DNA from 2 places in the Microbacterium petrolearium genome. Region 2 is predicted to be linked to the other one. Evidence: predicted binding sites of a transcription regulator. Region 2 holds the regulator's gene; the other holds the start of a gene.
The links. The regulator HrcA, encoded in region 2, represses chaperone genes, less so after heat shock. The targets are predictions, from matches to a motif close to TTNGCACTCGNNNNNNNCGAGTGCNAA.

Region 1 (4,528 bases), on a different contig from region 2:
AGGGGATCGAGCAGCGCGCGCTGCTCGGCGGTGGCGGGGCCGAACAGCAGCTCGGTGCCCGGCTTGATCTGCAGCTTCTCCGCGACGGTCCTCGACATGACGGGCCTCAGCGCGGCAGCAGCTCCTCGCCCAGGTAGGCGAGGTGGTCGAGGTCGGTCATGTCGATCATCTGGAGGTAGATGCGCTCGGCGCCCAGCTCCTGCAGGCGGCCGACACGGTCGGCGATCTCGGCCGCCGAGCCGCACAGATTGAAGCCGGCGCGGAACCGCTCGAGGTCCACGCCCGTGTTCGCCGCGCGCCGCGCGACGTCCGCCTCGGTGGCGCCGGCGAGGACCGTCAGCCCCACCGTGCGCTTGAGCGTGGCGGGGTCGCGGTCGATCCGCTCGCACGCCGCGGTGACCCGCGCGAACCGATCGGCGATCACGTCCTCCGGCTGGAACACGATGTTGAACTCCGTCGCGTACCGGGCGGCGAGCGCGGGCGTGCGCGTGGGGCCCGCGCCGCCCACGATGAGCGGCATCGGGCTCTGCACGGGCTTGGGCAGCGCGGGCGAGTCCTCGAGGCGGTAGTGCGCGCCCTCGAACGAGAAGGTCTCGCCGACCGGCGTCGCCCACAGGCCCGTGAGGATCTGCAGCTGCTCCTCGAGCAGGTCGAACCGCTTGGCGGGGAAGGGGATGCCGTACGCGCGGTGCTCGTCCTCGTACCAGCCCGTGCCCAGGCCCAGCTCGAAGCGGCCGCCCGACATCGCGTCGAGCTGAGCGGCCTGGATCGCCAGCAGGCCCGGGTGGCGGTACGTGACGGACGAGACGAGCGTGCCGAGGCGGATCCGCGACGTCTCGCGCGCGAGTCCCGCGATGGTCGTGAGGGCGTCGGTCGGGCCGGGCAGGCCGTCGAAGAAGTCGCCCATCTTCAGGAAGTGGTCCGAGCGGAAGAAGCCGTCGAAGCCGAGGCGCTCGGCCGCCTGCGCGAACGCGAGCTGGGTGTCGTAGTCGGCGCCCTGCTGGGGCTCGGTGAAGACGCAGTACTCCATGCGGCCAGTCTGCCGCACCCGCCACGGGTCGGGCTCGCGGCGTCAGACGCGGTCGGCGAGGATCGCGAGCCGGCGGCCGCCGACCCGGGTGAGGAGGAGCGTGGCCGACTCGTCGCCGCGCAGCGCCAGCTTGCGGCGCAGCGCGGCGGGATCCACGTCGACGCCGCGCTTCTTGATCTCCAGCGTGCCGATCCCGCGCGCCCGCAGCGCCTTGCCGAGGCCCTTCACGTCGGCCGGCAGCGTCTCGCGCACGCGGAAGCTCGACACGAACGGGCTCGTCACGGCCGCGTCGCCGGTGAGGTACGCGATCCCCGGGGCGATCGGCCCCGCGTCGAGCGCGCGGGCGACGTCGCCGACGAGGCGGGCGCGGATGACCGCGCCCTCCGGCTCGTGCACGAAGGCGCCGAGGGGCCGATCCGGCTCGTCCTCGGTGTCGCCGGGGGCGGTGAGCTCGTGCGCGGCGCCGTCGCGCAGCACGAGGGCCGCGCGCCGCACGCCGTCGCGCGCGAGCGCGCCCGACCACAGCACGAGCTCCACCGTGGAGCCGTCGGCGCTGACCCACTGCGCCTCGGCGTCGTCGGGCAGCGCGTCGCGGTCGTGCGCGGGGCCGAGCTTGATGCCCGTCGGCACGCGGTCGCCGAGCCCGAAGGCCCAGTCCAGCGGCGGCGAGTAGTCGGACGCCGCCACGCGCCTGGTCTCGGCGTGGCCCGCCGTGCGCCGCGCGGGATCGAGCCACGCGGCATCGACCGACGACAGGTCGGCGTCCTCGGCGCGCCCGTGCGTGACGGTGGTGCCCGGCCGGAAGGCCGCGAGGTTGTACGCGGCCAGCGCCGCCGTGACCTCGTCGGCGTCGACCGCGGCCACGTCGATCCCCAGCCCGGCGAACGCGAGCGCGTCGCCGCCGATCCCGCATCCGAGGTCCGCCACGCGGCCGATGCCCGCCCGGCGCATCCGCTCGGCGTGGTGGGTCGCGACCGTCAGGCGCGTGGCCTGCTCGAGCCCCGCGCGCGTGAAGAGCATGCGCTCGGCGAGCGCGCCGAACTTCACCGCGCCGCGCTGCCGCAGCCGCACCTGGCCCACCACGGCCGAGACGAGGTCGGGGGAGTGCCCCGCGGCGCGCAGGCGGGACACGGCGCGCGCCACGTCGGCGGCCGTCTCGACGGGATCGAGCGAGTCGAGCAGCGCGAGCCCCTCGCGCGTGAGCAGGGCATCGAGCTCGGACCGATCCATCCCCTCAGGGTACGGCGACGGGGGTTGGCACTCGCGTTGCGAGAGTGCCAACGGGTCCCTACACTTGGCGTTAGCACTCTCCGCGCGAGAGTGCGAATTCAAGTCTTCTGACAGCACAGGGAAAGAAGAGGTACACCGTGTCGGTTTCCATCAAGCCGCTCGAGGACCGCATCGTCATCAAGCAGGTCGAGGCCGAGCAGACCACTGCCAGCGGTCTGGTCATCCCCGACACCGCCAAGGAGAAGCCCCAGGAGGGCGAGGTCGTGGCCGTGGGCCCCGGCCGCATCGACGACAACGGCAACCGCGTCCCGCTCGACGTCGCCGTCGGCGACCGCGTCCTGTACAGCAAGTACGGCGGCACCGAGGTGAAGTTCGGTGCCGACGAGTACCTCGTGCTCTCGGCCCGCGACGTCCTCGCGGTCGTCGTCCGCTGACACGCAGCTCGCGCGAAGGCCCGGCTCCCGCAAGGGGGTCGGGCCTTCGTCGTTCCCGATCCACGCGCGTCCCCGGATCGGACGTCGTCCCCGGATCGGTCGTGCCGGATCGGTCGTCGTCCCCGGATCGGTCGTGCCGGATCGGCGGGAATCGCGCGGCATCTGGCAGGCGTGCGCGCCGGGTGGCCGCCGCGGCGCGAGTAGCCTGATCCGGTGACCGTGCCCGTGCCGCCTCCCGCCCGCATCGTCGATCCGGATCGGGAGCGGGTGCTCGGCACCGGGTACGCCTTCGGGGCCTACCTGCTGTGGGGCTTCCTGCCCCTGTACTTCGTCGCGCTCGCGCCGACCGGCCCGTGGGAGGTCGTCGGCTGGCGGGTGCTGCTCTCGCTCGTCTTCTGCGCCGTGGTGCTGACGATCGCGGGCGGCTGGACGCGCATGCTCGCGGTGCTGCGCAATCGCCGCCTGGCGCTGTGGACCGCGGTGGCCGGCGTGCTCATCTACGTCAACTGGCAGGCGTTCCTCCTGGCCACCCAGACCGGCCATGTCGTCGAGGCCAGCCTGGGCTACTTCATCAACCCGATCGCCACGGTCCTGCTCGCCGTGCTCGTGCTGCACGAGCGGCTGCGCCCGCTGCAGTGGGCTGCCATCGGCATCGCGGTGGTCGCCGTGCTCGTCATCGTGGTGGCGTACGGATCGGTGCCGTGGATCGCCCTGACGCTGACGGCCAGCTTCGGACTGTACGGCCTCGTCAAGAACCGGATCGGCGGCGCCGTGGACGCCGTCAGCGGCCTGGCGCTCGAGACGTTCTGGCTCACGCCGATCGCCATCGTGCAGCTCGTGATCGTGGCGCTCACGACGGGCCTCACCTTCGGCACCGCGGGGCCGGTGCACGCCGTCCTGCTCGCGCTCGCGGGGGTGGCCACCGCCATCCCCCTGCTGCTTTTCGCCTCGGGCGCGCGCCGCGTCACCCTGACGACCGTCGGCCTGCTGCAGTTCATCGCGCCCATCCTGCAGTTCGTCACCGGCGCCTTCCTGCTCGGCGAGCCGATGCCGCCCGAGCGCTGGGCCGGGTTCGCGATCGTGTGGCTCGCGTGCGCGGTGCTCGTGGTCGACATGGTGCGGCAGGGCCGTCGCATCCGCAGGGCACGCGGAAGATAACGATCCGGTGTCGCTGGGCATACTGCTCAGTCATTAAACGTCGCGAAAACATACCGGAAACATCCTCCGGGGTAACGTGCGTGCAACCGTGGGCGATGTGTTCAACCCGAACCCGCGGAAGCCACTTCGAAAGGACATACCCCGATGGTTCGATCCAGGAAGGCGCTGCTCGGCTTCGCCGCGCTCGCGGGCGCGGCGTCGCTCGTGCTCGCAGGCTGCGCGGGCGGCACCGAGGCCGCGCCCGACGACAGCGCCGAGCCCGTGACCCCCGGCGAGGAGCTGACGCTCACGATCGGCACGGCCCTGCCCCAGACCGGCTCGCTCGCGTTCCTCGGCCCGCCCGAGATCGCCGGCGTCGACTACGCCGAGTCGCTCATCAACGAGTACGCCGAGACGACCGGCCTGTCGGTCGAGATCGTGCACGGCGACTCGGGCGACCTCGACAACAAGGCGTACGAGGCCGAGATCCCCCGCCTTCTGAGCGAGGACCCCGCCGCGATCATCGGCGCCGCCTCGTCGGGCGTCTCGCTGCAGTTCATCGACCAGGTCACGGGCGCCGGCGTCATCCAGTTCTCGCCGGCCAACACCTCCGACGCCTTCACGACGTACGACGACAACGGCCTCTACTTCCGCACGGCGCCGTCCGACGTGCTGCAGGGCGAGGTGCACGGCAACT
Region 2 (4,528 bases):
CTGCGCCAGCTCCTCCACGAGGGCGCGCGTCTTCGCGTCGAGCTTGGTCGGCGTCATCACCCGCACGCCGAGGCGCAGATCGCCGCGACGTCCCGAGCGCAGGCCGGTGATGCCCCGGCCCTCGATGCGCAGCTCGTCGCCGGACTGCACGCCGGGCCGCAGATCCAGCTCGATCGGCCCGTCGAGGCCCTCGACCGTCACGTGCGTGCCGAGGATCGCGTCGGTCATCGCGACCTCGACGACGGCGGTGAGGTCGTCGCCCTCGCGCCCGAAGACCGGGTGGGGCTCGATCTCGACCTGCAGGTAGAGGTCGCCGTTCGGGCCGCCGGCCTCGCCGACCTCGCCCGAGCCGGGCAGCTGCAGCCGCAGGCCGCTCTCGACGCCGGCGGGGATGTCGACCGAGACGGTGCGGCGGGCGCGGACGCGGCCGTGGCCGTGGCACGTGGGGCACGGCGCGGGGATGACCGTGCCGTAACCCTGGCACGATCCGCACGGCTGCGTCGTGACCATGTTGCCGAGCAGGCTGCGCACCTGCGTGCGCACCTGGCCCGATCCGCCGCACACGTCGCAGCGCTCGGGATGCGTGCCCGGCTGGCAGCACGAGCCCTGGCAGGTCTCGCACAGCACGGCGGTGTCGACCTCGATGTCGCGGTGCGCGCCGAAGACGACGTCGCCCAGGTCGAGCGTGAGGCGCACGAGCGCGTCCTCGCCCCGCTGGCGCCGGTCGCGAGGGCGCCCGGCCCTGCCGCCCGCCGACCCGAAGAAGGTCTCGAAGATGTCGCCGAACCCGCCGAAACCGCCGCCGCCGAACGGCGACTCGTCGCCGCCCATGTCGTACCGCCGGCGCTGCTCCGGATCGCTCAGCACGTCGTAGGCGTGCGTGACCGCCTTGAACTTCTCGGCCGCGTCCGGGCTCGGGTTGACGTCGGGGTGCAGCTGACGCGCCAGCTTGCGGTAGGCGCGCTTGATCTCCTCGTCGCTCGCCTCGCGTGAGACGCCCAGAACCTCGTAGTGGTCTGCCACAGTCGCCTTTCCGGGACCGCCCGAGCGGTCCGTCGCCGTGTCCGTCGCGCCTCAGCGGCGCGCGGCATCCTCGTCCAGCAGCCTCGTCAGGTAGCGGGCGACCGCCCGCGCCGCCGACAGGTTGCTGGGATAGTCCATGCGGGTCGGCCCCATCACGCCCACGCGGGCCGTGCCGATCCGCGAGTCGTAGTCGCTCGCCACGATCGAGGCGTCGCCCAGGCCGAACGGCTCGTTCTCGCGCCCGATGCTCGCCGCCAGGCCCTGGTCGTCGGGCTGCATCTCCGACATCAGCCGCAGCAGGGTGACCTGCTCCTCGATCGCCTCCAGCAGCGGGTGGATGCTGCCGCGGAAGTCCTGCTCGCGGCGCGCGAGCGTGGCCGCCCCCGCCATCACGAGCCGGTTCTGGCGGAACTCCGCCAGCTCCTCCGCGATCACCCGCGCGAGTTCGCGCAGCGTGGCGGCCAGGCGGTCCGCGGGGTCCGCGGAGCCCTCGAGCACCGCGGCGACGCGCTCCGAGCCCTCGCCGACCGAGCGCCCGGTGACGAGGGTGGCGAGCTGCGCGCGCAGCAGCGCCACGTCGGCGTCCTCGAGCGCGGCCGGCACGACGACGATGCGCTGCGAGACGCGCCCCGTGTCGGTGACGAGGATCACGAGCAGCCGCGAGCGCTCGAGCGCCACGAGCTCGAGGTGCGTCACGTTCGCGCGGGCGAACGACGGGTACTGCACGAGCGCGACCTGGCCGGTCAGCTGCGTGAGCAGGCGCACGGTGCGCGCGAGGAGGTCGTCGAGGTCCTGCGGATCGGCGAGGAACGTCGAGATGGCGGCGCGCTGCGCCGGCGTGAGGGGGCGGATCTCGGCGAGGTGGTCGACGAACACGCGGTACCCCTTGTCGGTGGGCACGCGCCCGGAGGACGTGTGCGGCGCCGTGATGAGGTCCTCGTCCTCGAGCATCGCCATGTCGTTGCGGATCGTCGCGGCCGAGACATCGAAGGCGTGGCGCTCGACGATCGCCTTGCTGCCCACCGGCTCGTGCGTGTCGACGTAGTCCTGCACGATGGCGCGGAGCACCTGCAGGCCTCGTTCGGTGACCATCGCGCTCCCTTCTGGCACTCGATCCTGACGAGTGCCAATTCTAGCCGCTCGGGCCGGGAACCGGCGGCTCAGTCGGTCAGCGCGCGCACCACGGCATCGGCCAGCAGCCGCCCCTTGAGCGTCAGCACGATGCGCCCGCGGAGGGCGGCGGGACCCTCGACGAGCTCGTCGGCGATCAGCCTCGCCACGGCCTCGCGCCGCACGGCGGGCACCGTGGCCAGCTCCAGTCCCTCGCGGATGCGGCTCTCCAGCAGCACCCGCTCGAGCAGGCGCGCCGCCTCGTCCGGCCGCTCGCGAGCCGCCGCCGGGGACTCCCCGCCGGCGAGCCGCTGCGCGTACGCGGCGGGGTGCTTCACGTTCCACCAGCGCAGGCCGGCGACGTGGCTGTGCGCGCCCGGACCGAAGCCCCACCAGTCCTGCCCACGCCAGTAGTTCAGGTTGTGCCGCGAGCGGTGCTCCGGCCCGCGCGACCAGTTCGACACCTCGTACCAGTCGAAGCCGGCCGCCGCGAGGCGGGCGTCCGCGAGCTCGTACATGTCGGCCTGCACATCGCCGTCCGGCTCCGGCACCTCGGCGCGCGCGATCTGCCTGGCGAGCTTCGTGCCCTCCTCGATGATGAGCGCGTAGGCCGAGACGTGGTCGGGCTCGAGCGCCAGCGCCGCGTCGAGCGATGCCGACCAGTCGCCCAGGGTCTCCCCCGGCGCGCCGTAGATCAGGTCGACGCTCACGTCGAGGCCCGCGCCGCGCGCGGCGGCCACCGCCGTGCCCACGTTGGCGGGCGTGTGCGTGCGGTCGAGCGCCGCGAGCACGCGCGGCACGGCCGACTGCATGCCGATCGACATGCGGGTGACGCCGGCCGCGGCGAGCTCATGCGCGACGGCGTCGGTGACGGTGTCGGGATTGGCCTCCACGGTGACCTCGGCCCCCGGCTGCAGCCCGAACGCCTCGCGCACCGCGGCCAGCATCCTGGCCAGGTCGCCGGCCGGCAGCAGCGTGGGCGTGCCGCCGCCGAAGAACACCGTGCTGGCCGGACGCATCGCGCCCGCGCCGCCGAGCACGCCCGCGGCGAGCTCGACCTCGCGGATCAGCGTGTCGGCGTACATGTCCTGCCGTGCCCCGCGCAGCTCGATCGCCGTGTAGGTGTTGAAGTCGCAGTAGCCGCAGCGCACGCGGCAGAACGGCACGTGCAGGTACACCCCGAGCTCCGCCTCGCGGTCGACGGGGAGGTCGGCGGGCAGCGCTCCGTCGACGGGTGCGGGGTCGCCCAGGGGCAGCGCCGCGCCCATCAGGTGCGCGCCGCCTTCGATGTCGGCCCGCGCATCAGGACGGCGTCGCGAACAGCGGCGAGATCGCGCGCAGGTAGCGGTCGAAGAGCGCGCGGCGACGGCGGCGGATCAGGCCGGGGAACAGCCGGCCCAGCGGCCGCGTGGGGCGGTCGAAGGCGCGCACCGTGAACCACACCTCGTCGTTCTCGCGCCACTCGATCATGAACGACTCCTCGCCGCTCACCACCGATCCGCCCACCGTGCCGAGCGCGAAGCCCACGCGACGCTGCTCCTCGACGACGAAGATCACGCGCAGCTCGCCGCCCGCGTGGTGCCCGCGCACCCGGCCCTGCAGGCGCACGGTGGCGCCGGCGCTCACGAGGGGCGTGCCCTCGGCGTCGAAGCGCTGCTCGCTCTCGCCGAAGCGCTCGCCGCCGTCCATGCCGGCCGGCGCGATCGGCCGGCCCTCGCCGTCGAAGCTCACGCCGGTGTACGCGGGACCGGCCGCGGGGCGCACCTCGAGCACCTGCAGCTGCGCGCCGCGCTGCGCCGCCCACGACAGCAGCTCCTCGGCGGCCGCGCGGAAGCGCTCCTCGCCGCTGCCGATGCGCCACTCCTCCGCCGCCGGAATGCTCTTCTCCGGCGGGTACTGCAGCAGGTCGTCGGCCTGCGTGCCGCCGACGGCGGCGTAGTCGACGGTCTCGTCTCGGAACGTGCCCCGGCGCATGGTCACAGCCTACCCAGGGCTACTTGCCCTTGGTCTCGACGTCGCCCGAGAGCGCCGCGATGAACGCCTCCTGCGGCACCTCGACGCGGCCGACCATCTTCATGCGCTTCTTGCCTTCCTTCTGCTTCTCGAGCAGCTTGCGCTTGCGCGTGATGTCGCCGCCGTAGCACTTGGCGAGCACGTCCTTGCGGATCGCGCGGATGTTCTCGCGCGCGATGATCCGGGCGCCGATCGCGGCCTGGATCGGCACCTCGAACTGCTGCCGCGGGATGAGCTTGCGCAGCCGCTCCGTCATCGTCGTGCCGTACGAGTACGCCTTGTCGCGGTGCACGATGGCGCTGAACGCGTCGACGCGGTCGCCCTGCAGCAGGATGTCGACCTTCACGAGGTCGGCCTCCTGCTGACCGGCCGGCTCGTAGTC

Region 1: groES (co-chaperone GroES) is a predicted target of HrcA. The motif match lies at 2,285-2,311, and genes of this name have one in related genera.

The regions. Positions count from the first base shown of each region.
Region 1 is NZ_BAAGRQ010000002.1:180,051-184,578, forward strand. It holds gene ACYVJ0_RS02835 (DUF3052 family protein) at 1-98, opposite strand, end outside; gene ACYVJ0_RS02840 (LLM class F420-dependent oxidoreductase) at 107-1,030, opposite strand; gene ACYVJ0_RS02845 (class I SAM-dependent methyltransferase) at 1,073-2,260, opposite strand; gene groES (co-chaperone GroES) at 2,398-2,694, shown strand; gene rarD (EamA family transporter RarD) at 2,908-3,852, shown strand; gene ACYVJ0_RS02860 (ABC transporter substrate-binding protein) at 3,997-4,528, shown strand, end outside.
Region 2 is NZ_BAAGRQ010000001.1:375,625-380,152, forward strand. It holds gene dnaJ (molecular chaperone DnaJ) at 1-1,023, opposite strand, end outside; gene hrcA (heat-inducible transcriptional repressor HrcA) at 1,075-2,115, opposite strand; gene hemW (radical SAM family heme chaperone HemW) at 2,184-3,401, opposite strand; gene ACYVJ0_RS01860 (DUF1990 family protein) at 3,436-4,107, opposite strand; gene lepA (translation elongation factor 4) at 4,127-4,528, opposite strand, start outside.